Regions from separate parts of the Anoxybacillus sp. PDR2 genome, predicted to be linked through region 2. Evidence: a T-box and tRNA genes for the amino acid it is inferred to sense, from the RefSeq annotation. Region 2 holds a T-box; the other holds one or more tRNA genes.
The links. A T-box is a leader RNA that pairs with one kind of tRNA and senses whether it is charged. The one in region 2 lies ahead of trpS (tryptophan--tRNA ligase), so its partner is inferred to be a tRNA-Trp.
Positions count from the first base shown of each region.

Region 1: it encodes a tRNA-Trp, which carries the amino acid that the T-box ahead of trpS (tryptophan--tRNA ligase) is inferred to sense. The anticodon was not compared.

Region 1 covers NZ_CP047158.1:657,531-671,759, reverse strand. The annotation lists gene GRQ40_RS03245 (efflux RND transporter periplasmic adaptor subunit) at 1-570, opposite strand, end outside; gene lepB (signal peptidase I) at 930-1,484, opposite strand; gene yhbH (sporulation protein YhbH) at 1,939-3,099, opposite strand; gene GRQ40_RS03230 (PrkA family serine protein kinase) at 3,307-5,202, opposite strand; gene trmL (tRNA (uridine(34)/cytosine(34)/5-carboxymethylaminomethyluridine(34)-2'-O)-methyltransferase TrmL) at 5,509-5,982, opposite strand; gene GRQ40_RS03220 (amidase domain-containing protein) at 6,023-6,886, opposite strand; gene queG (tRNA epoxyqueuosine(34) reductase QueG) at 6,919-8,088, opposite strand; gene GRQ40_RS03210 (B3/B4 domain-containing protein) at 8,157-8,822, shown strand; tRNA gene GRQ40_RS03205 (tRNA-Gly) at 8,904-8,977, opposite strand; tRNA gene GRQ40_RS03200 (tRNA-Leu) at 9,255-9,341, opposite strand; tRNA gene GRQ40_RS03195 (tRNA-Cys) at 9,437-9,507, opposite strand; tRNA gene GRQ40_RS03190 (tRNA-Gly) at 9,513-9,584, opposite strand; tRNA gene GRQ40_RS03185 (tRNA-Gln) at 9,588-9,662, opposite strand; tRNA gene GRQ40_RS03180 (tRNA-His) at 9,684-9,756, opposite strand; tRNA gene GRQ40_RS03175 (tRNA-Trp) at 9,769-9,842, opposite strand; tRNA gene GRQ40_RS03170 (tRNA-Tyr) at 9,846-9,930, opposite strand; tRNA gene GRQ40_RS03165 (tRNA-Thr) at 9,951-10,023, opposite strand; tRNA gene GRQ40_RS03160 (tRNA-Phe) at 10,289-10,364, opposite strand; tRNA gene GRQ40_RS03155 (tRNA-Asp) at 10,376-10,451, opposite strand; tRNA gene GRQ40_RS03150 (tRNA-Met) at 10,460-10,536, opposite strand; tRNA gene GRQ40_RS03145 (tRNA-Ser) at 10,562-10,654, opposite strand; tRNA gene GRQ40_RS03140 (tRNA-Ile) at 10,669-10,745, opposite strand; tRNA gene GRQ40_RS03135 (tRNA-Met) at 10,759-10,832, opposite strand; tRNA gene GRQ40_RS03130 (tRNA-Ala) at 10,846-10,921, opposite strand; tRNA gene GRQ40_RS03125 (tRNA-Pro) at 10,933-11,009, opposite strand; tRNA gene GRQ40_RS03120 (tRNA-Arg) at 11,012-11,088, opposite strand; tRNA gene GRQ40_RS03115 (tRNA-Leu) at 11,092-11,177, opposite strand; tRNA gene GRQ40_RS03110 (tRNA-Gly) at 11,183-11,257, opposite strand; tRNA gene GRQ40_RS03105 (tRNA-Leu) at 11,280-11,364, opposite strand; tRNA gene GRQ40_RS03100 (tRNA-Lys) at 11,371-11,443, opposite strand; tRNA gene GRQ40_RS03095 (tRNA-Thr) at 11,463-11,538, opposite strand; tRNA gene GRQ40_RS03090 (tRNA-Val) at 11,568-11,643, opposite strand; rRNA gene rrf (5S ribosomal RNA) at 11,654-11,770, opposite strand; rRNA gene GRQ40_RS03080 (23S ribosomal RNA) at 11,912-14,229, opposite strand, start outside.
Region 2 covers NZ_CP047158.1:869,466-883,694, forward strand. The annotation lists gene GRQ40_RS04205 (beta-ketoacyl-ACP synthase III) at 1-136, shown strand, start outside; gene fabF (beta-ketoacyl-ACP synthase II) at 186-1,427, shown strand; gene GRQ40_RS04215 (DUF2268 domain-containing putative Zn-dependent protease) at 1,530-2,297, shown strand; gene GRQ40_RS04220 (YuzI family membrane protein) at 2,382-2,582, shown strand; gene GRQ40_RS04225 (YjbA family protein) at 2,668-3,408, shown strand; gene trpS (tryptophan--tRNA ligase) at 3,463-4,452, opposite strand; T-box leader at 4,517-4,753, opposite strand; gene GRQ40_RS04235 (peptide ABC transporter substrate-binding protein) at 5,279-6,919, shown strand; gene GRQ40_RS04240 (ABC transporter permease) at 7,010-7,945, shown strand; gene GRQ40_RS04245 (ABC transporter permease) at 7,948-8,865, shown strand; gene GRQ40_RS04250 (ABC transporter ATP-binding protein) at 8,877-9,944, shown strand; gene GRQ40_RS04255 (ABC transporter ATP-binding protein) at 9,946-10,884, shown strand; gene GRQ40_RS04260 (hypothetical protein) at 11,169-11,360, opposite strand; gene spxA (transcriptional regulator SpxA) at 11,756-12,154, shown strand; gene GRQ40_RS04270 (TerC family protein) at 12,204-12,872, opposite strand; gene mecA (adaptor protein MecA) at 13,067-13,738, shown strand; gene cls (cardiolipin synthase) at 13,805-14,229, shown strand, end outside.

The DNA.
Region 1 (14,229 bases), 210 kb from region 2:
ATCAAGATGCACTGTCACATCAAATGTTGAAACACCATTAGAGACGGTTCCCTCATTTGCAATAGAGGTCACCTTGCCGCTGTATGTTGTATTGGGAAATGCATTGATTTTCACGCTTGCGGTCTGGCCTGCTTTTATTTTCGGAATATCTAATTCATCGATTTGTACCGTCACTTGTAAATCATCATAATTAGTAAGATGAGCAACAACTTGACCTATTGTTACTCGCTGTCCTGGCTCTACTGCTACTGATGTCACCGTTCCAGCTGCCGGCGCCGTAATTGGATCGCTGCCATCTGTAAAAGTTATCAGCTCTTGCCCTTCTGTCACTTTCTCGCCTTCAGAAACAAGGACTTCGTCTACTTCCTTGTTGGCTTTTGCTTTGAGATCTTCGCTTGTAACAGGCTGGATCGTTCCATTGCCACTTACCTTCACTTCCAACTTTCCTTTTTGCACAGAGGCTGTAGGTGTTTGCGCTACAACAGTATCTTTTTTGCCCATTGACCAAATCCAAACACCTCCGCCAATCACCACAATGGCAACAATGAATATAACTATCCATTTTTTCAATACAGACTCCTCCTTATTGAAACTATTTAAATTGGCTAGTCCTATTATGCAAATCATTTCTTAATTTTTTCTTAATAAAATGGCTTCCTTCTGAGGGAGGAGCTTGAATCTTTCACTTTCCTAGCGTTTCACTAACCCATTCTTTATGTCAGACTGATAAGACAGGAGCGCTTTATCTTACAGGATCCTATTTACACAAAAAAGCATTCGCGGCGATCGCCCGCGAATGCTTAAAACGAAAAACGATGGGAGGGTTATTTATAAAAGAAATGATCTTTAATGAACCGCCCCACTTCCACTCCGTTAAGAAGTGGGAGACTCCTCGATGGATTATGTTAAAAGGTATAAAAACAGTTGCTTTATTTCACTAATCCTGCCTCATCCACTGGCCATATCCGTAATACAGCCTTACCTACAATATCCTTCATTGGCACAAGTCCAAAATAACGGCTATCCTTGCTGACTAAACGGTTATCCCCTAACACAAAAACGTACCCTTTTGGAATGACTTTTTTATTTGTAATTTCCTGCAAAGTAAAATCTCCTGTCACAAGGCCTTCCGTCTCATTTTTCTCCTTCCATGTTTTTAAATATGGTTCATTATAGGCTTTACCATTAATGTATAAAGTATCATGCTTCATTTCAACGGTATCTCCGGGTAAGCCGATAATTCTTTTGATATACTTTTCTTTTGAATCAGGAGCATTGAATACAATGATATCAAAGTGCTTGTATCCCTCCCATTTGCTGAATTTGCTCACGATCAGGCGATTATCATTTTGCAGAGTCGGCAGCATGGACTCCCCTTTCACAATATAAGGAGCAAAAATTAGATTTCTAACTACGACTGCAATAATAACGGCAATTCCAACCGCCTTTCCCCATGATACGATCTCTTCTTTCCAATTTGACATGATCCATTCCCTCTCTTTCTTCTCTGCATTTATCCTTTTGTCGTTTCATTCCCCATATTGATCAATCTTTACAGGTCTGGCTTCTGCTGCGAATTCAGGCCACGCCATCTTCTTAAATAAACATCTATGTATGATCATCCTCACTATTCCAATTATTACTATATGAGTTTATCATATCATCGAGAGAGAGGAGCTAGCAACACCTCGATGGCCTGCTTCGTAAGAAAAGGGCAAAACATCCACCTACTGGCGAAGATCGTACAAGCCCCACTGAGGAGAGCTCGAACCAAGCCAAGTTTGGTCCTGCGCCGTCGCTGAATGAAGGAACCGCCGCAATACGGAGAGGAGCGATTCGAGCCGATGGCGCTTGAAGCTAGACAGCGCCTCACTTCTTTTAAAAAAGGCAAGATCATAAATTCTGATATGATAAAAAAACCCCTGCATCACGCAAGGGCTATACAAGTGTTTTATTTTCCTCTTTTCTAAAAAATGTGGTCATCGCGTGAAACACATCCGATTTTTGCTTGAGAATATAGTAACGAAATTTCTCATCTTTAATGTTTTTATAAGCAGACATGAGAGTCGAATGGCGATTGTACTGGTTCACCTCTCCATATCCAAACATATTGGACACCTTCATTAATTCATTCACAAGCTTTACACATCGGGCGTTATCGGAGGTGAGATTGTCTCCGTCTGAGAAATGAAACGGATAAATGTTATAGCGCGAAGGTGAATATTTAGTTTCCACCAATTCAAGCGCTTTTCTGTAGGCTGATGAACAAATGGTTCCTCCGCTCTCCCCTTTTGTGAAAAATTCCTCTTCTGTTACCACCTTCGCTTCTGTATGATGAGCGATAAAAGCAATTTCCACCGTTTCATATTTTGTACGCAAAAACCGTGTCATCCAGAAGAAAAAGCTGCGAGCCATATACTTTTCCCATAGACCCATAGAGCCACTCGTGTCCATCATCGCAAGAACAACCGCTTTCGAATCTGGCTTGACGACTTCATTCCATGTTTTAAATTTTAAATCTTCCGGATAAATCGGATAAAAGCTTGGATTTCCGCTCATCGCATTTCGCTTAAATGCGGACATCATCGTTCGTTTTTTATCAATATTTCCCATCAATCCGGTTCGGCGAATGTCGTTAAACTCAATGTGTTGAACAGTATTTTGATCTGCTTCCTTTCGTTTTAGATCCGGAAGCTCTAACTGGCTAAATAAAGCCTCTTGCAGCTCTAATAGTGAAACTTCGGCCTCATAGTAATCGTCTCCTGCTTGATCACCAGCTCCTTGCCCCTTACCTGGTCCTTTTTGTCCTTCTCCAGAACCATCACGAGCAACCACGTCACCTACTTGACTGTCCCCATCTCCTTGGCCGACATGTTTATTTTTATCGTAGTTATAACGAATTTTATACTCATCTAAAGAACGAATTGGAATTTTAATCACATCGCGACCATTTGACATAATGATGCTTTCTTCAGTAATTAAGTCAGCTAAGTTATTTTTTATCGCTTCTTTTACTTTTTCCTGATGCCTTTTTTGATCATCATGTCCTTTCCGATGGAGGGACCAGTCTTCTTTTGATACAATAAAATTTCCACTCATTGTTTCCCCTCCTAATCACATTTTTTACCCTTTCATCATATACTGGTGTTGGCGTCTACAAACATACAATAATGGCGGTTGTTTACTCTATCCTATGCAAAAACCAAAAATAATTGACAAATAATTAAGAAAATTAGTCCCCATTTCTCCGTAAGACAAGCCTAAAATCCCAATGGATGAAAAAAGCATGCCTGATGCTGAGGCATGCTAGCGATTCAATAAGCTTCCGACATAACGGAGCAAATCATTGGCAGACGTTGAATTATATCCATATTCATCGATAAGGCGGGCAACCACCTCGTTAATTCTTTTAAGTTGTTGCTCATCCGGCGTTTTTGTGGATGTTGTAATTTTTACGATGTCCTTCAAATCAGCGAATAATTTCTTTTGAATCGCTTCCCGCAATCGTTCATGGGAGTTGTAATCAAATCGTTGCCCTTTTCGCGCATATGCTGAAATACGAATTAAAATTTCTTCACGAAATGCTTTCTTTGCATTTTCCGAAATGCCAATTTGTTCCTCGATCGAACGCATGAGTTTTTCATCCGGATTCATTTCTTCTCCTGTTAACGGATCCCGCAATTTTGTTTTATTGCAATACGCTTCTACATTGTCTAGATAATTATCCATTAATGTTTTAGCGGATTCTTCGTACGAGTAGACAAATGCTTTTTGCACCTCTTGCTTTGCAATTTCATCATACTCTTTTCGCGCCAAGGAAATGAAATTTAAATATCGCTCGCGATCTTCTTTTGAAATAGATGGATGTTGGTTCAGCCCTTCTTTTAATGAACGAAGCACATCTAATGCATTAATGGATGGCACTTCCTTGCGAATAATGCATGAAGAAATGCGGTTAATCACATAACGCGGATCAATTCCGCTCATTCCTTCATCGGTATATTCCTTCTTCAATTCCTCTACATCGACTTCATTAAACCCTTCTACGGTTTCACCGTCATATAAACGCATTTTCTTCAGCAAATCAATATCTGGACGCTTTGGCTCCTTCAATCTCGTCAGAATCGTAAACATGGCTGCGACACGAAGTGTGTGCGGTGCAATATGCACATCTGCAACATCGCTTTCCCGAATCATTTTCTCATAAATTCGTTCTTCCTCAGACACCTTTAAATTATATGGAATCGGCATCACAATAATCCGTGAATGAAGCGCCTCATTCTTTTTGTTAGAGATAAAAGAGCGGTATTCCGTTTCGTTTGTGTGAGCGACAATTAATTCATCTGCGCTAATTAATGCGAATCTGCCAGCTTTGAAATTTCCTTCTTGTGTTAGTGAAAGCAAATGCCATAAAAATTTTTCATCACACTTTAACATTTCTTGAAATTCCATCATTCCGCGATTCGCTTTGTTCAATTCACCATCAAATCGATAGGCGCGAGGATCAGACTCTGAACCATACTGAGCAATCGTTGAAAAATCAATGCTTCCTGTTAAATCGGCAATATCTTGTGATTTAGGATCGGATGGACTAAATGTACCAATTCCGACGCGCTTATTTTCTGAAAAGAAAATTCTTTCGACCATTACATCTTCAATTCGACCGCCATATTCTTTTTCCACTCTCATCATGTTAAGTGGCGAAAGCTCTCCTTCAATCCGTATTCCATACTCTTTGTAAAAATCATCACGCAGGTGATGGGGGATAAGATGGAGCGGGTCCTCATGCATTGGGCAGCCTTTAATGGCGTATACAGCCCCTCGTTCTGTTAGTGAATAATCTTCCAATCCCCTCTTTAACATCGTAACAAGTGTTGACTTCCCTCCGCCGACCGGTCCCATCAATAACAAAATACGCTTCCGAACATCCAATCGTTTCGCGGCAGGGTGAAAATATTCTTCTACTAGGCGCTCAAGTGCTTCTTCTAAGCCAAACAACTGCCCACTAAAAAAATTGTATCGTTTTTTTCCATCTACTTCCTCCACCCCGGCATCTTTAATCATATTATAGACACGCGAATGAGCGGACTGGGCAACCCATGGCTTTTCCTTTAAAACCTGCAAATATTCGGCGAAGGTTCCTTCCCACTTTAATCGTTGCTCATCTTCCCTGTATCTTTCGATTTTTTTTAAAATATCCATAAAGAACCTCCTTAATACTTGATGACTAACAACGAGATTATTACAATGTATGCGAGGATGTCCTTGATCATTCACTATAAAACAAAAATTTACTTGTTCCTCTAAACAATACTTGTCCCATGGGCTATAATAGTAAGGAGAAGCGACTATTTATCACATAAGGAGGAAATTCACGATGAGAACATTACTCGTGCTCGGGGTCATCATTGCCTTTTTATCTGCCATTTTTACAGCTGGATATGACGACAAGCCAAGTGTAAAAAACTAAACAATAAAAAACGACCTCCTCATGAAGGTCGTTTTTTGTTAATATAAGCCTTTAAATCCTTGCTGCCTGAGGGCTTCATACACCAGAATGGCAGCCGTATTGGATAAGTTTAATGAACGAACTTTATCGTTCATCGGGATGCGCAAGCAACGATCCATATTGTTTTCAATCAATTCTTTTGGAAGACCGCTTGTTTCACGTCCAAATACAAAGAAATAGTCCTTTTCGCGATCGCTAAAATCAAAAGAATCGTAATGCTTTTGACCAAATTTTGTAATAAAATAAAACTCCCCATCTGGATACTGATCAAATAACTCTTGTAACGAGTCATAGTAAAAAATATTGACATACTCCCAATAATCCAATCCTGCCCGCTTTAACATTTTATCATCCGTAGAAAATCCTAACGGCCGGATCAAATGCAATACTGTGTCCGTTGCTGCGCATGTACGTGCAATATTTCCAGTATTCGCTGGAATTTCTGGTTGATACAATACTACATGTAAAGCCACGTTTACTCACCTCAGATTTGATCTTTCTCGTTTTATTATACTATCCCTTATCCTCAATATGAAAAAATTTATACTGAATACTTGGAGTGTAGGCACTCGAATCTTCATACGACCAATATCTCATCCGGCTATTCGTTGTATGAGCATTTACGAGCGGCATGCCTTTTTGGTCTTTCGCGACTACAATCGTCGAGTGGTCAAAACGTCCGTCTCCTTGAAAATCATAACAAATAATATCGCCAGGCAACAACTGCTCTGGAGAGGTAACCTCTACTGCGTTCCACCCGGTATGCGCTCCTCCCAAATACCACCGAAAGGCATGAGCGACGGTCCAGCTATAGCTCCAATTGTTATTTTGCATCCACCATCCCTTGCCGCGCTCCGGATAGCCAACCATCGGCATTCCTCCCGCGTACAAGCATTGAGAAACAAAATTTGTACAATCAACGGAAAATTTAGGGAAACGGGGATTATAGCTGTTCCACCATGTTTCTGCATATTGAACAGCCTTGATTCGATCATATACATAAGCCTTTTTTTCTCCTTTTGCCATTCGTTCAACTGTATGTTCAGGCTCTATTCTATCTAAAATCGTCAGCTTATGATCTTCCACTAATTGTTTTTGCTCAAAACAAGCGCGCCTTGGCTCTGTCATTTCCTCTATATACATCCATTCACGTTGCTTTACTAAAAATTGATAATGCACGATATAATCAAGATCGATCTTCTCCCTGAGCTTCTGTTTTCGCCAAACCGTTCCCTTTATGCTACATTTTACGATTTCCGCATCCCGTTTCTGGAATAATTGCAGTTTTCTTTCAATCATTGGATCGTCTTTGCATCTCGATAATGAAACAAAGGATTGTGCCCGTTTTCTAAGCAGCTCTTCTAACTCTTTTTTCACATTGCCCACCACTTTTTCTTTTTTATTTTACATTATGTGATGGTCGGCTGATTTTTTCCATCTTTCCTTCTATTCATCAACAACTGCAATCCTTTTTTTATTTCTCGCAATACTTCTTCATCTTTTTCAATTTGTAAGGCCTCTTCTAAAATGGGCATAACATTTTCATCACCAATTTTCCCTAATGCCCAAGCTGCTGTTCCCCGGATGACTGGCCGACTATCTTCCTTTAGCAATTTTAACAAATCAGGAATGGCTGTCCGATCTTGAAAATGAGCTAATGCCAAAATAGCATTTCTTTGAATCGGCTTTTTCCCCCTCCATGCACCCGAAAGAGTCCCAAACTTTTCTCTAAACTCTCGATTCGTCATATGGAGAAGTGGCTTAAGTAATGGCTTCACCACCTCTGGATCCGGTTCCATTTCTTCGTGAAAATGAAAGTCCTTTCCTTTGTTTTCTGGGCACACTGTTTGGCAAGTATCACATCCGTATAAACGGTTGCCAATTTTTTCACGAAATTCATCTGCGATAAAACCTTTTGTCTGCGTTAAAAAAGCAATGCACCGTTGAGCGTTGAGCTGTCCCCCTTGGACAAGCGCTCCTGTCGGGCAAGCATCGAGGCATTTTGTACATGAACCACACCGATTTTCTATAGGATTATCTGGAGGAAACGGTATATTCGTGATCATTTCTCCCAAATACACATATGATCCAAACTCTGGAGTAATAATCGCACAGTTTTTGCCGCTCCAACCGATCCCGGCTCTCTCAGCCACAGCCCGATCCGCTAATTCTCCCGTATCTACCATTGATTTAACCTTTGCATTTGGCACTCTTTCTAAAATAAACTCCTTTAGCTTTAACAGACGCTCTTGCAAAATAATATGATAATCCGTTCCCCACGACGCCCTGCAAAAAATTCCGCGTTTTTCCTCTTTTGTGCTTCGAGGCGCATTTTTCATTTTCGAAGGATAAGCAAGCGCGATAGAAATAATGGATTTCGCTTCATCCAACAGCAGAGCGGGATCGGTTCTTTTTTCAATATCCGGCTCCTCAAATCCTGATTGATATCCAAGCTGTTGCTGAAGACGAAGGCGTTCCTTTAGTTCCACAAACGGATCAGCACTTGCAAAGCCAATTTTATCAATTCCGATGGTTTGGCTGTATTGAATAATATCTTCTTTCAATTTTTTCACATCCATGCTAATCCCTCCTTTCGCTAAAATATTAAATTCATGGTAAAATGAAATTAAAAACTAGAGGTGAACATATGAACATCAATATATCACAAACACTCAAGCATATCATTCCAACATTCAAAGTAGGAGTCATCACTTACAACAATATCGTAGTAGACGATTCTCCGCAAATGTTGAAGGGAAGATTGCAGCTTTTTCAAGAATCCATTTATTTTGAATGGCACGAGAAGCCTATTATTGAAATGAAAGAAATCAATGAATGGCGGCAAATTTTTAAAGCCATTGGAACTGATCCAAGTCGATATCGTCCTTCTTCAGAAAGCTTATATCGGCGTATACAAAAACAGCAATTTATTCCTTCCATTCACTCAGCTGCCGACATCAATAACTTCTTTTCCCTTTATTATAAAATACCGATCGGAATTTATGACGCCGACCAAATAAAGGGAGATATTTCGATTGAAGTCGGTACAGAGGAAGATCAATATCAGGCGATCAATGGCCGCCATGTTCAATTAGCTAAAAAACTGATTGCCAAAGATGAGCTTGGTCCATTTGGAAGCCCTATTGTAGATTCTGAACGCACGGCCGTTACATACAGTACCAAACAAGCCATACAAATCGTATACTTATCTCCAGCAATGGAGCAAACCGAGTGTGCAAAAATGATTAGCTCCATTCAAAGCATGTTCACACAGATTCATGGAGGAGAATCGACAATGAAAATCATACAATAAACGTGCATGTAAAAACAAAAAACGCAATGCCCCGTTCTCCTAAGAAACGAAACACTGCGTTGTCCCCTATGTATGTATAAATGGAGCGGGTGATGGGAATCGAACCCACGACATCAGCTTGGAAGGCTGAGGTTTTACCACTAAACTACACCCGCATAATTATCAAATTTTTCATTACAAATTTCTAGTGTCCCGATATGCCATGCCTCTTCCTCTACCAGTTCATTCTAAGATGCTTTGTGCGTCGAGGCAACTCGTCGTCTATACAATGATGTATCGCTCGCGGCTGAGGTTTTACCATTAAACTACACCCGTGCATATACTATAATAGCAACCACAGCTAAACAAAATTGTAATTTTTTGAAGCAAAAAAAGTAAAATTTTGTCGAAGCAAATTTAAAATAAAAAACAGGTCATCCCTGTTAAAATAAATGGTGCCGATGGTGGGAGTCGAACCCACACTCCCTCACGGGAACACGATTTTGAGTCGTGCGCGTCTGCCAATTCCGCCACATCGGCAAATCACAAACATCAGAACATGATATATTATACCACAAAACAAACTATTAGTCAACTAATTAAACAACAACAATTATATTCATTACATTTGATAAAGGCGGCACCCGGATTCGAACCGGGGGTAAAGGTTTTGCAGACCTCTGCCTTACCACTTGGCTATGCCGCCATCAAAGCGGAAGACGGGACTCGAACCCGCGACCCCCACCTTGGCAAGGTGGTGTTCTACCACTGAACTACTTCCGCATTTGGCTGGGGTAGCTGGATTCGAACCAACGCATCACGGAGTCAAAGTCCGTTGCCTTACCGCTTGGCTATACCCCAATCCTCTTCATATTCAAAAGGGGCGACTAGTGGGAATCGAACCCACGAATGCCAGAGCCACAATCTGGTGCGTTAACCACTTCGCCATAGCCGCCATGCTGTAAAATGGCAGGGGCAGTAGGAATCGAACCCACACCGGAGGTTTTGGAGACCTCTGTTCTACCATTAAACTATGCCCCTAACTGGTGGAGGGGGACGGATTCGAACCGCCGAACCCACAGGGAGCGGATTTACAGTCCGCCGCGTTTGGCCACTTCGCTACCCCTCCATTACTCAAAAAAGTTAAAATGCCGACTGCAGGACTTGAACCCGCAACCTACTGATTACGATTCAGTTGCTCTACCAATTGAGCTAAGTCGGCTTCATCCATAGAACTAACCATAAAAGCATATGTGTCCTGTGCCTCTTCCTCTTCAAGATATTTCAAGATGTCCAATGCGTCGAGGCAACTCGCAGTCATTTCACCGATGCTTCGCTCGTCTCTACCAATTGAGGTAGGCCGGCTTATTTCTATGAAAAATCAGCCATGACATAAGCTTTTTTGCGCTATTCTTCTAAATTATTCACCAAAGACAGCACTTTTCTCAGCAACTCATTCGCTTTATTTACAAACATTCACACAAAAATGGTGGCTCGGGACGGAATCGAACCGCCGACACAAGGATTTTCAGTCCTTTGCTCTACCGACTGAGCTACCGAGCCATACGCATTTATGGCGGTCCCGACGGGACTCGAACCCGCGATCTCCTGCGTGACAGGCAGGCATGTTAACCACTACACTACGGGACCATTTTGTTTGGTTGCGGGGGCAGGATTTGAACCTGCGACCTTCGGGTTATGAGCCCGACGAGCTACCTGGCTGCTCCACCCCGCGATGATCATTAGCTTATTAATATTGATGGCGGAGGAGGAGGGATTCGAACCCCCGCGCGCCTCTCGACGCCTCTCGGTTTTCAAGACCGACCCCTTCAGCCAGACTTGGGTACTCCTCCAAACAATTTCAAAATGGTGGACCTTGTAGGACTCGAACCTACGACCGGACGGTTATGAGCCGTCTGCTCTAACCAGCTGAGCTAAAGGTCCAAAATTCATAATATGGCGGTGGAGGGGATCGAACCCCCGACCTCACGGGTATGAACCGTACGCTCTAGCCAGCTGAGCTACACCGCCATACGTTAAATCATGGTGGAGCCTATCGGGATCGAACCGATGACCTCCTGCGTGCAAAGCAGGCGCTCTCCCAGCTGAGCTAAGGCCCCTTCGTTCCAAATGGTCGGGAAGACAGGATTCGAACCTGCGACCCCATGGTCCCAAACCATGTGCTCTACCAAGCTGAGCTACTTCCCGTATGGCGCGCTCGAGAGGATTCGAACCCCTAACCTTCTGATCCGTAGTCAGATGCTCTATCCAATTGAGCTACGAGCGCAGATGCCGAGGGCCGGACTCGAACCGGCACGGTAGTCACCTACCGCAGGATTTTAAGTCCTGTGCGTCTGCCAATTCCGCCACCCCGGCGTGGCTGGAGCGGAAGACGGGACTCGAACCCGCGACCCCCACCTTGGCAAGGTGGTGTTCTACCACTGAACTACTTCCGCATTGGCTCCTTATTCTTTATCATGGTGCGGGTGGAGGGACTTGAACCCCCACGCCGTGAGGCGCCAGATCCTAAGTCTGGTGCGTCTGCCAATTCCGCCACACCCGCAAAAAGTGAGCCATGGAGGACTCGAACCTCCGACCCTCTGATTAAAAGTCAGATGCTCTACCTGCTGAGCTAATGGCTCCTGCTCCTATATTCTGTTATGGTGCCGGCTGCAGGACTTGAACCCGCAACCTACTGATTACAAGTCAGTTGCTCTACCAATTGAGCTAAGCCGGCGTCATCTATACTAGTTTTCATTGAAATAATGGTGGAGGATGACGGGATCGAACCGCCGACCCCTTGCTTGTAAGGCAAGTGCTCTCCCAGCTGAGCTAATCCTCCGATATGTAGCGCCTAGCAACGTCCTACTCTTGCAGGGGCGTTAGCCCCAACTACCATCGGCGCTGGAGAGCTTAACTTCCGTGTTCGGGATGGGAACGGGTGTGACCTCTCCGCCATCGTCACTAGGCTTGTTATTTCAAACAGACAAGTATTATTATAACGAGCATTTCGCCCATGTCAAGAACTTTTTAGTTCTTTCAAAACTAGATAACAGATCAGGGAAGAAAGGAGGCAGTGCTTTTCTTGGTGTCTAGCTCCCCTTTTCGTATTGGTTAAGTCCTCGATCGATTAGTATCCGTCAGCTGCACGTGTCGCCACGCTTCCACCTCGGACCTATCTACCTCGTCATCTTCGAGGGATCTTACTTGCTTATGCAATGGGAAATCTCATCTTGAGGGGGGCTTCACGCTTAGATGCTTTCAGCGCTTATCCCTTCCGCACATAGCTACCCAGCGGTGCCCTTGGCAGGACAACTGGTACACCAGCGGTGCGTCCATCCCGGTCCTCTCGTACTAAGGACAGCTCCTCTCAAATTTCCTGCGCCCGCGACGGATAGGGACCGAACTGTCTCACGACGTTCTGAACCCAGCTCGCGTACCGCTTTAATGGGCGAACAGCCCAACCCTTGGGACCGACTACAGCCCCAGGATGCGATGAGCCGACATCGAGGTGCCAAACCTCCCCGTCGATGTGGACTCTTGGGGGAGATAAGCCTGTTATCCCCGGGGTAGCTTTTATCCGTTGAGCGATGGCCCTTCCATGCGGAACCACCGGATCACTAAGCCCGACTTTCGTCCCTGCTCGACTTGTAGGTCTCGCAGTCAAGCTCCCTTCTGCCTTTACACTCTTCGAATGATTTCCAACCATTCTGAGGGAACCTTTGGGCGCCTCCGTTACTCTTTGGGAGGCGACCGCCCCAGTCAAACTGCCCACCTGACACGGTCTCCCACCCCGATCAGGGGTGCGGGTTAGAACTTCAGTACGACAAGGGTGGTATCCCAAGGGCGACTCCGCCAAGACTGGCGTCCTGGCTTCTCGGTCTCCCACCTATCCTGTACATGACGTACCAAAATTCAATATCAGGCTGCAGTAAAGCTCCACGGGGTCTTTCCGTCCTGTCGCGGGTAACCTGCATCTTCACAGGTACTATAATTTCACCGGGTCTCTCGTTGAGACAGTGCCCAAGTCGTTACACCTTTCGTGCGGGTCGGAACTTACCCGACAAGGAATTTCGCTACCTTAGGACCGTTATAGTTACGGCCGCCGTTTACTGGGGCTTCGGTTCGCACCTTCGCTTTGAGCTAAGCGCTCCCCTTAACCTTCCAGCACCGGGCAGGTGTCAGCCCCTATACTTCGCCTTTCGGCTTCGCAGAGACCTGTGTTTTTGTTAAACAGTCGCTTGGGCCTTTTCACTGCGGCTCTCTCGGGCTCAACACCCAAGAGAGCACCCCTTCTCCCGAAGTTACGGGGTCATTTTGCCGAGTTCCTTAACGAGAGTTCTCCCGCGCACCTTAGGATTCTCTCCTCGCCTACCTGTGTCGGTTTGCGGTACGGGCACCTCTCACCTCGCTAGAGGCTTTTCTTGGCAGTGGAGGATCAGGGACTTCGGTACTTTGATTCCCTCGCCATCACGGCTCAGCCTTGACGCCAGACGGATTTGCCTATCTGGCAGCCTAACCGCTTGGACAGGCTATTCCAGCAGCCTGCTCACCCTACCTTCCTGCGTCCCCCCATTGCTCAAACGGTGAGGAGGTGGTACAGGAATCTCTACCTGTTGTCCATCGCCTACGCCTTTCGGCCTCGGCTTAGGTCCCGACTAACCCTGAGCGGACGAGCCTTCCTCAGGAAACCTTAGGCTTTCGGTGCAGAGGATTCTCACCTCTGTTTTCGCTACTCATACCGGCATTCTCACTTCTAAGCGCTCCACCCGTCCTTCCGGTCGGGCTTCGACGCCCTTAGAACGCTCCCCTACCGATGACGTCAGTCATCCCACAGCTTCGGTGATACGTTTAGCCCCGGTACATTTTCGGCGCAGAGTCACTCGACCAGTGAGCTATTACGCACTCTTTAAATGGTGGCTGCTTCTAAGCCAACATCCTGGTTGTCTAAGCAACTCCACATCCTTTTCCACTTAACGTATACTTTGGGACCTTAGCTGGTGATCTGGGCTGTTTCCCTTTTGACCACGGATCTTATCACTCGTAGTCTGACTCCCAAGGATAAGTCATTGGCATTCGGAGTTTGACTGAGTTCGGTAACCCGATGAGGGCCCCTAGCCCAATCAGTGCTCTACCTCCAAGACTCTTCCCTTGAGGCTAGCCCTAAAGCTATTTCGGGGAGAACCAGCTATCTCCAAGTTCGATTGGCATTTCACCCCTACCCACACCTCATCCCCGCACTTTTCAACGTGCGTGGGTTCGGGCCTCCAGTAGGTGTTACCCTACCTTCACCCTGGACATGGGTAGATCACCTGGTTTCGGGTCTACGACGACGTACTATGGCGCCCTATTCAGACTCGCTTTCGCTGCGGCTCCGTCTCTTCGACTTAACCTTGCACGTCATCGTAACTCGCCGGTTCATTCTACA
Region 2 (14,229 bases):
GTCCGCTGCTTCTATTCCAATTTCGATTGTCGAAGAACTAGAGGCTGGAAAAATCAAAGACGATGATCTAATTATCATGGTTGGTTTTGGGGGCGGCTTAACATGGGGAGCGATCGCCTTAAGATGGGGACGCTAAAATAACGATGAAAGCTCTTTGACTACAAACGGAAAGAGAGGCAAAAAGGATGGAAAAGAGAAGAGTCGTTGTCACAGGTCTGGGAGCAGTGACTCCGCTTGGAAATGATGTGGAAACAACATGGAAACGTATAATAGCAGGCGAAAATGGCGTGGGTCCGCTGACTCGTGTCAATCCAGATGATTATCCGGCAAAAGTTGCGGCAGAGGTAAAGGATTTTAATCCGGAACTTTATATGGATAAACGGGAAGCGCGTAAAATGGACCGCTTTACTCAATATGCGGTAGCATCTGCACTTATGGCTGTAAAAGATGCCAATTTAACAATCAATGAAGAAAATGCCGAGCGAGTGGGCGTATGGATTGGCTCAGGAATCGGCGGAATGGAAACATTCGAGCAGCAGTTTGAAATTTTTCAACAGCGCGGTTATCGCCGTGTAAGCCCATTTTTTGTACCGATGATGATTCCTGATATGGCGGCAGGGCAAGTATCGATTATATTAGGAGCAAAAGGAATCAACTCTTGTACAGTTACAGCATGCGCAACAGGCGCGAATTCGATTGGCGATGCGTTTAAAGTCATTCAACGCGGTGATGCGGATGTGATGGTGACAGGAGGAACCGAAGCGCCGATTACGAAAATGGCATTAGCCGGATTTTGCGCGAATACGGCTTTATCAACAAATCCTGATCCGGACAAAGCAAGCCGGCCATTCGATAAAAACCGTGATGGGTTTGTGATCGGAGAGGGCGCTGCTATTCTCGTGCTCGAAGAATTAGAACATGCACGCAAGCGGGGCGCTCGTATTTATGCGGAAATCGTTGGCTATGGATCAACGGGAGATGCTTATCACATTACAGCTCCTGCACCAGGCGGGGAAGGCGGTGTGCGGGCGATGCGCCAAGCGCTCGCTGATGCCGGAATGAAGCCAGAAGAAATCGGTTATATTAACGCTCATGGAACAAGCACCGAATATAACGATAAATATGAAACAATGGCGATAAAAGAGGTCTTTGGCGATCATGCTTATAAATTGGCAATCAGCTCAACCAAGTCGATGACCGGCCATTTATTGGGTGCCGCAGGCGCGGTTGAAGCGATGTTCTCCATCTTGACAATGATCGATGGAGTGATTCCGCCAACGATTCATTATGAAACACCGGATCCAGAGTGCGATCTTGATTATGTGCCAAATGTGGCGAGAAAGCAGGAAGTAAACGCTGTTTTAAGCAACTCTCTTGGCTTTGGCGGACATAATGCCACTCTTATTTTCAGAAAATATACGGAATAATCAACAAGGCGATCTCATAAAAAGCGGGATCGCCTTTTTTTCACCCCTTTTTCTGCTCCATCATACGATAGGAAATAAGGAAGAGAAAGGGGGAAGCGAGAAATGCCGGTTATTCATACCGACGAATGGCTCGCTACGGAACAGCCGCTGCAGCTATGCGAACGGCTAACCGATTATTTTCGAGGGGGCAACGCTCGGCATATTTATGTTCATCTTATTCATCACGGAATGCATTCGTTATCGGAGGAAGCGAAAAAGATAACAGAAACCATGAAGCGAAAGCAGCTATGGGAGCGAACGGAAAGGATCTATCATCGATTACAAAAGCGCTGGAACGGCCCGGATGTACCTGTTTTTATTTTTCCGGCAAATGAACATAACAGAAAGATGGCTCGAGATTTTAATAGTAAAGGCGGTCTTGCCTACGCTGATAAATTGTTTTTATTTTTGTTGCCGCAGCATTCATGGAAAGAAATAGAGGCCGTATTGACTCATGAATACAATCACGTTTGCCGCCTAGCAAAGCAACCGAAAAAGGAATATCCGCTGCTTGACGCCGTGATTTTAGAGGGCTTGGCAGAACAAGCAGTCGGGCAAGACGTGGGAAAAGAATATCAAGCCAAATGGACATCATACTATTCAGACGATGAATTGCGCCATTTTTGGAAGCAATATCTTGACCGCTATCAAATGATTTTTCCGTCACATCGATTATACGACCGCCTTTTATATGGACGCGGTCTGTATCCTGAGATGCTTGGATATGCGGTAGGCTACGGAATCGTATGCGCTGCCTTGCAAAAAGAGCACGACTTTTTTAAGCTGATGGAAATGCCTGCAGAGCGCATTCTGCAGCTCGCGCAATTTTAGCAATCGTCTTAAGGTCATAGTCATGAACAATGCCGCTTGCACATATATGTAGAAATAAGATGGACAAGGCGACGGAGGAAAGCGATGCGCGTATTCATTTATTTGCTCGGCTTTGGTTTTTCAGTTATAGGCGGGGTTACATCCATTGCTTATTTAAATCTCATCACACCGGAGCGAGGGTGGATCAATTACTTTCAATTTATTAGCACGAGAATGGAGTGCTATTTACTTCCAATCGGCATGATTGTCATGTGGTTCAGTCTATACTTTCCGGATCAAGAATAATGGATAAAAAAGGCTGCTGTGGAATAAAATAATCCCCCTCTGCCTATAATGATGGACAAATAGCTTTTGAAGTGAGGGGTATCTTATGTTATATCTTCATGATATTTGGGTGAATTGGTTTGAAGGCGAGGAAAATGGGTATAACGTCTGTCACTTTCATGAATGGAGAAAGGATGACCAAGTCGAATTGCTCGATCAAGTTCCGCTTTTAAAGGTATCTTCCCGTTTGTTTAATTATGTAGAAAATAGTTTGTCGGAGATACCTAAGCCACTTTTAGAAGATGTTTATCAAAAAGCATATGTGCGGAAAAACCATGAACGTCTTCAGCTTGATTATTGTTTCGTTGTAACGGATGGAAAAGGAATATTAGCGATTGACACGATCGGTTCGAGCATTCCAATTCGCAAAAGTCGGCTGATTCCAAGACAAGAGCAGCTTGTCTATGAAATGGTCGCGGACCAGCAAGAAGAAGCCTATCCGCTTCCTTCATATGAAAAAGAATATCATATTTTATCGCCTGCTCCGGAGCTGATGAACGGACTGACACGGAAGGAGCGCCAACTCAAACAGCTTTTGTTTATGGCGATGGATCAGCTTTATTCAACGAAAAATGTAGCAGAAATTCGCTATTGGTACACGGAATGGGCGCCGCATAAATATCCTTTAATTCAGCAAATGTCATTTGAAGAAGCATGGCAGCAGCTATATGAGGAAACAAAATACGATTGGTCGGAAAAGCACGTTCAACTATGCGAAAAAATGATTAAAGGACAGCCATTTTTTGAAAAGCTGTGGGAAATGGAGCAAGAGCCGCGGGTTAACTAAAGAGGTTGAATAAAAAGCAAGCCGATGTTGCGGCTTGCTTTTTTTGCTTTGTTGTTATCCTCGATTTCGTCCTAATCCCATCGCATGTTCCATTTTTTTGAGCATTTCGTTTGCTACTTGGTTCGCTTTCTCTGCCCCTTTATCAAGGATGTCATCAAGAGAGCTGCTTTCCATTAAATGATAATATTTCTCTTGAACCGGAGCGAGGGCATCCATAATCACTTGAGCTAAATCGCTTTTAAATTCTCCATAGCCTTTTCCGGCATATTGCTGTTCTAATTGTTCGATCGTTTTATTTGCTAAAATGGAATAAATATTCAATAAGTTAGTAACACCAGGCTTCGTTTCCTTGTCGTAGCGGATCGTTCCTTCAGAATCGGTTACAGCGCTCTTAATTTTCTTTTCAATGGCTTTGGCATCATCTAACAGCGTAATATATGATTTTTGATTTGGATCCGATTTACTCATTTTTTTCAATGGATCGGCCAATGACATAATTCGCGCTCCGACTTTTGGGATGCGCGCTTCAGGGATGGTGAAAATTTCCCCGTATCGTTTATTGAAGCGCTCCGCTAAGTCGCGAGTTAATTCAATGTGCTGCTTTTGATCTTCGCCAACAGGAACGATGTCTGTTTTATAAAGAAGAATATCAGCCGCCATTAACGGCGGGTATGTTAATAGACCCGCGCTCACTGCCTCTTTTCCCGCCGATTTATCTTTAAATTGCGTCATCCGTTCAAGCTCTCCAATATAGGAAAGACACTGTAAAATCCATCCGGCCTGCGCGTGAGCAGGAACTTCCGATTGCACAAATAAAGTGGCTGTGTTCGGATCAATGCCGACCGCTAAATAGAAGGCCGCCAAGCTGCGGATATTTTGACGCAGCTGTTTTGGATCTTGCGGCACGGTAATCGCGTGCTGATCGACGATACAAAAATAGCATTGATATTCGTGTTGTAGCTCAACGAACTGCCGCATGGCACCAATATAGTTTCCAAGGGTGAGAACTCCGCTTGGCTGGATGCCAGAAAAAATGGTTTTCATGAGATAGACCACTCCTTTTCCATTATTTGCCCATAAATAAAGGCCCTATCTCCCCTTAGCGAAAATTAGGGACGATAGGACCGCGTTGCCACCCTAGTTATTGCACAGAAACGTGCAATCACTCTGATCCATGCTGTATCATGCATGGCGCCTCTATAACGCAAGGCAAACGTCTGAGCCTACTCTCCAGTTCAGCCCAGATGCTCGAAAGCCCATTCCATATTGCTAGCCGCTTGTTCCCACCAACCACAAGCTCTCTGAAGGCATCACAACATGTACTCTTCTTTCTCATCGCATGCTGTTTTTTTCTTTATTCTAATGCATGAAGAACATTTGTGCAAGAAATAACCGTCGATTTTCCTATTTCTGTATTATTATATCAAGCTTATTGAAAAAATTATTTTCAAAAAATTCTCTTTCCTAAATTAAAGTGATAAATTGCTAGTATAATGAAAGGATAAATTTAAAAAAAATGAAAATGTAAACGCTTTAATTTGTTGTTTTTTCAGTTTTTTTTTGTGATTTTGTAATTTTTTTTATTTACATTTATCGAAAAAAACTATAAAATGCTAATTAGCTGAAAATAAAGTTAAAAAAACAATTTTAACAAATGGAAAATTCAGAAAAAACAAAAATATAGAATGATTTCTTTTTTAAGTATATTAATATTTTCGATCTGTAGTAGAGCAGATAAAATTTTTCCATCCAGAGTGATGGATCTAGGCTCTTGTACATACCGGCTCAAGATGCAACTGGGGTACCAAAAGTTCTGCGCTTTTACGTAGGACTTTTGACTATAAAAATTTTTTACTAGGGGGGAAATTCATTGAAGAAAAGACTATCTCTTTTGTTCAGCTTAATGCTAGTGCTTAGTCTCTTCCTTGCTGCTTGTGGTGGATTCAGCAAAAAAGATGACGCCAGCGATGATAAAGCAGGAGGCAAAAAATCAGATGTTCCGCAAGAGCTGCGTGTGAACATTAAGACTGAGCCGTTTTCTCTACATCCTGGTTTGGCGAATGACTCTGTTTCTGGTAACGTGTTGCGCCAAACATTCGAAGGGTTGACAACCATTAAAGACGGCAAACCTGAATTAGCTGCTGCAGAAAGCTACGAGGTTTCCGATGATTTAACGACTTACACATTCAAGCTGCGCGACGCAAAATGGACAAACGGTGACCCAGTGACAGCGCAAGACTTCGAATATGCTTGGAAATGGGCGCTTGATCCAAAGAATGAATCACAATACGCTTATCAGCTTTACTATATTAAAAATGGCCAAGCCTATAATGAAGGAAAGGCGAAGGCTGAGGACGTTGGCGTAAAAGCACTTGACGAGAAAACATTGCAAGTGACTCTTGAAGCTCCAACCCCTTACTTTTTAGAATTAACAGCGTTCTATACGTATTATCCAGTGAACAGCAAAGTGGCTCAGCAAAAACCAGACTGGTATAAAAATGCAGGGCCTGATTACACTTCAAACGGTCCGTTCAAAATGGTCACTTGGGAGCATAACAGCAAAATCGTTCTTGAAAAGAATGAATCCTATTGGGATGCGAAAAACGTCAAGCTTGAGAAAATCGACATGGCGATGGTCAATGACACCAATACGGAGCTTTCCATGTTTAACAACGGAGAGCTAGATTGGGCAGGAATGCCTACTGGCCAATTGCCGACAGACTCTTTGCCGCAGTTAAAGAAAGAAGGTAAATTGCACGTTCAGCCAATCGCAGGTACGTATTGGTACAAATTTAATACGGAAAAACCACCATTCAACAATGTGAATATCCGCAAGGCATTCACATATGCGATCGACCGCAAAGCGATTGTAGAAAACGTGACAAAAGGCGAGCAAATTCCAGCGATGGCTGCTGTGCCGCCAACGATGTTCCCTGAAAATGAAAAGGGATATTTCAAAGATAACGATGTCGAAAAAGCAAAAGAGTATTTACAAAAAGGTCTTCAAGAGCTTGGCTTAAAGGATGTAAAAGATTTGCCGCCAATCACTCTGTCCTATAATACGGACGACGCTCACGCTAAAATTGCTCAGGCCATTCAAGACATGTGGAAGAAAAATCTAGGCATTAATGTGAAGCTGGAAAATGCAGAATGGAACGTATACATTGACAAATTGCATTCTGGTGATTATCAAATTGGCCGCATGGGTTGGTTAGGAGACTTTAACGATCCAATCAACTTCTTGGAGCTATATCGTGATAAAGAGGGCGGCAACAACGATACAAATTGGGAAAATCCGAAGTTCAAACAATTGCTAATCGATTCACAAAAAGAGGCTGATCCAGAAAAACGTAAGCAAATGCTCAAAGATGCAGAACAAATTTTAATGGATGAGCTTCCAATCGCGCCAATCTACTTCTACACAAATACTTGGGTGCAAAAAGACAACCTAAAAGGCGTGGAAGTATCAGGCCTTGGCGATGTTCAATTCAAATGGGCATATTTTGAATAAGGTGTGAATGAGTGAAGGTATATGGGAACTGTCCCGTATACCTTCATTTCACGATGAAGCCAAATTACAAAAAAATGGAGGTGTTTGAATATGTTGCGGTATATAGGCAGACGTTTGCTCTATATGTTGCTATCACTCTTTTTAATTATTACAGCGACGTTCTTTTTAATGAGAGCTGCGCCAGGTGGACCTTTCTCTGGGGAGAAAAAGCTGCCTCCTGAAATTGAAAAAAACTTAAATGAATACTATGGGCTGGATCGCCCTTGGTACAGTCAATATTTTGACTATTTAGTTTCTGTTGCGAAATGGGATTTCGGTCCGTCCTTTAAATATAAAGGACAAACAGTGAACGATCTCATTAGCGACGGCTTTCCGGTTTCTTTTTTTCTTGGAATGGAAGCTTTGCTGATAGCAGTAAGTATCGGGATTTTGTTAGGGATTATTGCTGCGCTGAATCATAATAAATGGCAGGATTACGGAGCGATGGTTTTTGCCGTTCTCGGAATATCGGTTCCGAGCTTTATTATGGCCTCTGTTTTGCAATACTTTTTAGCGATTAAGCTGCATTTGTTCCCGGTGGCCCGATGGGAGTCATTGCAGCACACGGTTTTGCCGGCGCTTGCGCTTGCGGCGACACCGATGGCGTTCATTGCTCGCCTGACTCGTTCCAGCATGCTGGAGGTATTAAGCAATGATTATATTCGCACAGCGAAGGCAAAAGGGCTTTCAAGAGGACAAATTACGGTAAAACACGCCATTCGCAACGCTTTATTGCCTGTTGTCACCTATTTGGGACCATTGTCCGCAGGGATTTTAACGGGAAGCTTTGTCATTGAAAAAATCTTTGGTATTCCTGGATTGGGAAGCCATTTTGTATTGAGCATTTCGAATCGTGATTATACCGTGATTATGGGAGTTACAGTGTTTTACAGCATTTTACTGCTGGCATCTGTCCTGCTTGTGGATATTGCGTACGGCTTCATTGATCCTCGAATTAAGCTAGCCGGTGGAAAGAAAGGAGAGTAATCATGCAACAAATTCCAAAAGAGATGTTTCAGCCAGCGGCAGCAGAGCTGGGCGAAGCGGAAAAAATATCGAGACCGAGCCTTTCTTATTGGAAGGATGTTGCGATTCGCTTTCGCAAAAATAAATTAGCGATGTTTGGCCTAGTTTTGCTTGTACTCTTAGTCTTTATGGCGATTTTTGGACCACACATGACGAAATACGACTATGCGACAAACGACTTAATGAATACAAACCAGCCTCCATCTTCTAAGCACTGGTTTGGCACAGATGATTTAGGTCGGGATGTATTCGCGCGTACATGGTATGGTGCTAGAATTTCTTTGTTCATTGGTTTAGCTGCAGCGCTTATTGACTTATTGATCGGGGTGCTGTGGGGCGGTATTTCCGGGCTTCGCGGTGGCAGAACGGACGAAGTGATGATGCGGATTGCCGATATTTTATGGGCCGTTCCTTATTTGTTGCTCGTGATTATCTTAATGGTTGTTTTAGGCCAAGGACTAGGTACCATGATTTTAGCGATGACGATTACCGGATGGATCAATATGGCGCGCATCGTTCGCGGGCAAGTGCTTCAGCTGAAAAGCCAAGAATATGTACTTGCATCGCAAACGCTAGGTGCAAGCACATCGCGGATTATGTTTAAGCATTTAATTCCAAACGCGATGGGCCCGATTCTTGTCACATTAACCTTATCGATTCCATCTGCGATTTTTACAGAAGCATTTTTAAGTTATTTAGGTCTTGGCGTGCCGCAGCCTTTAGCGAGTTGGGGGACGATGGCTTCTGATGGAGTACAAGCCATGCAATACTATCCATGGCGGTTATTTTTCCCAGCTACTTTTATTTGCTTAACGATTTTTGCATTTAACGTAGTAGGGGACGGTTTGCGCGATGCGCTAGATCCGAGATTGCGTAAGTAAGGGGTGAAGACATGGAGAAGCTGTTAGAAGTAAAAAACTTAGAGGTTTCGTTTCAAACATATGGCGGAGAAGTTCAGGCTGTGCGCGGTGTTAGCTTTCACTTAAACAGAGGGGAAACGCTGGCGATTGTAGGGGAATCAGGATCCGGAAAAAGCGTGACTTCCCAAACCATTATGCGCCTTATTCCAACACCGCCGGGCAGAATCAAAAATGGACAAATTCTTTTTGATGGAGAGGATCTTGTTAAGAAAACAGACAAGGAAATGGAAGCGATTCGCGGAAAAGATATCGGGATGATCTTTCAAGATCCAATGACATCGTTGAATCCAACCATGAAGGTCGGACATCAGATCATGGAAGTGTTAACGAAACATTTGAAAATGGACAAATCGGCTGCAAAGGAGCGGGCGATTGAATTGTTGCGTCTTGTTGGGATTCCGATGCCGGAAAAACGCGTGACCCAATATCCGCACGAATTTTCCGGGGGAATGAGACAGCGGGCGATGATTGCTGTAGCCTTGGCCTCCAATCCGAAGCTATTGATTGCCGATGAACCAACGACAGCGTTGGATGTAACGATTCAGGCGCAAATTTTAGAGCTGATGAAAGAGCTGCAGAAGAAAACCAATACATCGATTATCTTTATTACTCATGATTTAGGGGTCGTTGCTAATGTAGCGGATCGTGTGGCCGTCATGTACGCAGGAAAAATCGTAGAAATGGGAACGGTGGATGAAGTCTTCTATGACCCGAAGCATCCTTATACATGGGGATTATTGGCGTCGATGCCGAGCTTAGATAGCGATGATAAATCGGAATTAGCGGCCATCCCAGGAACGCCGCCAGATTTGACAAACCCGCCAAAAGGCGATGCATTTGCGCCGCGCAATCCATATGCGATGAAAATCGACTTTGAGTTGGAGCCGCCGCTGTTTCAGATTTCGGATACGCACTATGCAGCGACATGGCTGCTTCATCCGGACGCGCCAAAAGTAGAGCCGCCTGAAGCGGTGAAAAAACGTTTGCGCAAGCTCTCCTCCAATTACCCTCAACCTGTTATTGTAAAGGAGAGTGAGTAAAATGGCAGAAAAGCAAAAACTGATCGAAATCAAAAATCTTAAGCAGCATTTTAACGTCGGGCATGGACAAGTAATCAAAGCAGTAGACGGTATAACGTTCGATATTTATAAAGGAGAAACGCTTGGTCTTGTGGGGGAATCTGGATGCGGGAAATCGACGACAGGAAGGACGATTATTGGCTTATATCAAGCAACGAGCGGCGAGGTGCTGCTGAATGGCGTGAGCGTTCACGGCAAAAAATCGCCTAAAGAATTAAAAATGTTAAAGCGAAAAATGCAAATGATTTTCCAAGATCCATACGCGTCGCTGAATCCGCGCATGACCGTTGCGGACATCATTGCTGAGGGCATCGATATTCACGGTCTTGCAAAAACAAAAGAGGAACGAATGAAACGGGTATACGAGCTCCTCGAGACGGTTGGCTTAAATCGAGAGCATGCGAATCGATATCCGCATGAATTTTCCGGCGGTCAGCGGCAACGGATCGGAATTGCCCGCGCTTTAGCGGTTGAACCGGAATTTATTATTGCCGATGAACCGATTTCTGCCTTAGATGTTTCGATCCAAGCGCAGGTTGTGAACTTAATGAAGAGACTACAGCGCGAAAAAGGACTGACTTACTTATTTATTGCCCATGATTTGTCGATGGTGAAATATATTAGCGATCGCATCGGTGTCATGTATTTTGGAAAAATGGTTGAATTGGCAGAGGCGGAAGAGCTGTATCGCAACCCGATTCATCCTTATACAAAAGCATTATTATCCGCGATTCCGCTGCCGGATCCGGAAACAGAACGAGTGCGCAGGAGAGCGATTTATGATCCATCACAGCACCAATATAAAGATGGAGAAAGTCTCGAATTTCGTGAAATTACGCCGGGCCATTTTGTATTATGCTCGGAGGAAGAATACAAAAAATATAAAGCCACGCATAGTTGATCTCTCGTTTCGAGAGATCTTTTTTTATAAATGGAATGGATATGAATGATTATAAAACATTTTGATTCATTTGACTATTCTAAAAATAAAAAAACATAGACTGTTGGCGACCCTTCATACTGTATCACTGGCTCCGTCCATGAATGTCTTGATTCGGTTGCATTTCTTGTCTTCCGAACGTTTTCAAGCCATTCTGATGTAAGAAACGTCACCATGAATGGAGGGATGCTTAAAATGATGGTAGACAAAGTCCATGTTGACTTTGTCTACCATCTTCTTGAGCATTATCCCGAGATTTTTTTGCCGCCAACGCGATTCCAGCCTTCTTGTGTTTTGGCTGTTTTTTGAATGTGCTCCAATCGTCTGGAGCCGCCAAATACATATTCGCCAACCCCGTTGGCAAAAACCCCCATTAGCGCCGTCATTCCAATGATGAGGACGCCAACAATCACGAAATCAATAAAATATTGGGTCATATGCCCTTCCTCCCCTTACCTGCTTATAGAATGGCCAACAATGGAAATAAGCAAGATGCCGAAACAGGGATGTTCGTTCAAGTAAACGCTTCGACCGCTTCACTTTATCATCGAATCAGCCGATAAAAAGCGAAGACGGTCGCGTGGTTTCGTTTTTGAGGTCATGGATGGCCGTTGTTATTTTCCTTTCTTTATATTGTAGAGGATTTTAGAGAATATGGGAAGCGGGCTGAAGAAAATGGGGGGACTTTGAAAAACTATACCGTTCTTAGGAATTTTATTGTATAATATACAGTATGAAATCCATTTTCATCTAAATATGAGCAGAAAACAAGCTGACTGGCTCATATGTAAGCAGGACTATTTATCCTGTTAAAGGAGAGTGAGTAACAATTATGGTTACATTGTATACATCACCTAGCTGCACCTCTTGCCGCAAAGCAAAAGCGTGGCTAGAGCAACATGATATTCCGTATGTTGAACGAAATATTTTTTCTGAACCGCTGTCAATCGATGAAATTAAAGAAATTCTTCGCATGACAGAAACGGGGACAGATGAAATTATCTCTACTAGATCAAAAATTTTCCAAAAATTAAATATAAATCTCGAGTCATTGCCGCTCCAAGATTTATATGAGATTATCCAAAAATATCCGGGAATTTTAAGAAGACCGATTATCATTGATGAAAAACGCCTTCAAGTTGGGTATAACGAGGATGAAATTCGCCGCTTCTTGCCGCGCAAGGTGCGAGCTTATCAGTTGCGTGAAGCTCAACGGCTCGTTAATCAGTAAAAAACTTCTACATGGTTGCTCCATGTAGAAGTTTTTTATCATCTTGTTCTTATGTCCAAGAGCGGTCATTTTTCCGATTGATCAGCCAGCCGGCACAGATGATGAACATAGCGGCGACAAATGGGAAAAAAGGGCGAAGAGAAACAACTTCGTCAATATGTTGGATTCGTTGCTCTCCTAAGATCATTTTCCCAGCTGTATACGCTAAAATGGCTGCTCCAATGTAAATTAAAAAAGGATATCGCTCCATTGAATAAAGTATAATTTTGCTGCCTAAAATGATAATCGGAACAGAAAAAAGAAATCCAAAGACGACAAGAGAAGCACGGCCATCCGCTGCACCGGCGATGGCAATAACATTATCTAATCCCATCACCACATCTGCTGCAACGATGGTTTGTACTGCTTTCCAGAGCGAGGTTGCTGATTCAACGTGCGTAGGTGTTTCGTTTTTTTGAATTAACAGTTTGAGAGAAATCCAAAGCAGCATGCATCCGCCTACAAACTGCAAAAACGGAATCTTTAGCAATATGACGACCGCCGCTGTTAAAACGATGCGAACGGCAATGGCTAACGTGGTTCCAAGCACAATGGCTGTATTTCGTTTCTGCTCCGGTAACTTTCTGCTCGCTAAAGCAATGACAACTGCGTTATCTCCGCCAAGAATGACATCAATACCGATGATGAGAAGAATCGAAGTTATATATTCGCTTATCATTTATGTTCCTCATCTCCTTTTCTTTCATCATCATTATAGTAGGACATGTTTCATTTCATCACTATTTTTTGAAAAATGGGGTTTTTTTATTTCCCTTCTGAAGGTTTTTATCATAAAATAGAAGTACAAGGCATCGCCTTTCGGGGGTAAAAAAGTCCCTTCAAACTCAGTCTTGGAGAAGGGAGAGTTGACAAATGGAAATGGAACGCATTAATGAGCATACGGTGAAGTTTTATATCTCTTATGTTGATATAGAAGAACGCGGCTTTGACCGCGAAGAAATTTGGTATAACCGCGAACGAAGCGAAGAATTGTTTTGGGAAATGATGGATGAAGTCCATAACGAAGGAGATTTTTCGCTTGAAGGGCCGCTTTGGATCCAAGTGCAAGCGCTTGATAAAGGATTAGAGGTGCTAGTGACAAAAGCGCAGCTGTCCAAGGATGGAAGCAAATTAGAGCTTCCACTTCCTGAAGAAAAATTGCTTCCGATGGACGAAAAAATGGAGGAGCTTCTTGACCACCATTTTCATGTGCAGCAGGATAGCGATGGGCTGACAGAAGACGAGGAAGAAGAAGTGCTTCATTTTACGATCTCTTTTAAAGATATCGAAGACTTGATTGCGCTTGCTCATCGCGCTGATTTTACAAATGTGAAAAACAGCCTGTTTCAATTCGAAGGCCGCTACTACTTATTTGTTGAATTTGATGAAAACTATACAGAACACGAAATCGACAATTGGTTAAGCATCTTATTAGAATACGGGATCGATTCTCAACTAACCATTTATCGATTAGAGGAATACGGAAAAGAAATTATTCATAGCAATGCATTGGCTACGCTGGCTAAACATTTTCCGTTAAAGTAAAAGCCGATTTCAGCTGTTGAAATCGGCTTTTTCTTCGAGAACAACAAACGGATAGGGTGAAATTCATTGCGAAATACGTTGCAAGTGTTCATTTTTTTACTTCTGCTAAGCGTACTTTTATTTTTTACAAAAGACTATTGGGAAGGCTGGCTTCTTGGATCGCTCAGTATTTTGACGACCTGTTCCGTTATTTTTATCGCCTTTGTCATTTCCTTGGAAAATCGGCGGCCAGCTCAGACGCTAACGTGGCTGGTCGTGCTTGGAAGTTTTCCGCTCATCGGCTTTTTCTTTTATATCCTATTCGGTCAAAGCTATCGAAAACAGCGGTTATTTAAAAAGAAGGCGATGCTGGATGAACAAATGTTTCTAAAATTTGAGGGGCAGCGCGATTTTAACATCGAGCAGATGAAGCATATCGAAGAGCACCAACTGCCGCTTCTCCGGCTTGCCCACCGTCTTGGCAAAAGCCCTGTTTCTTTGGCGACGGAAAC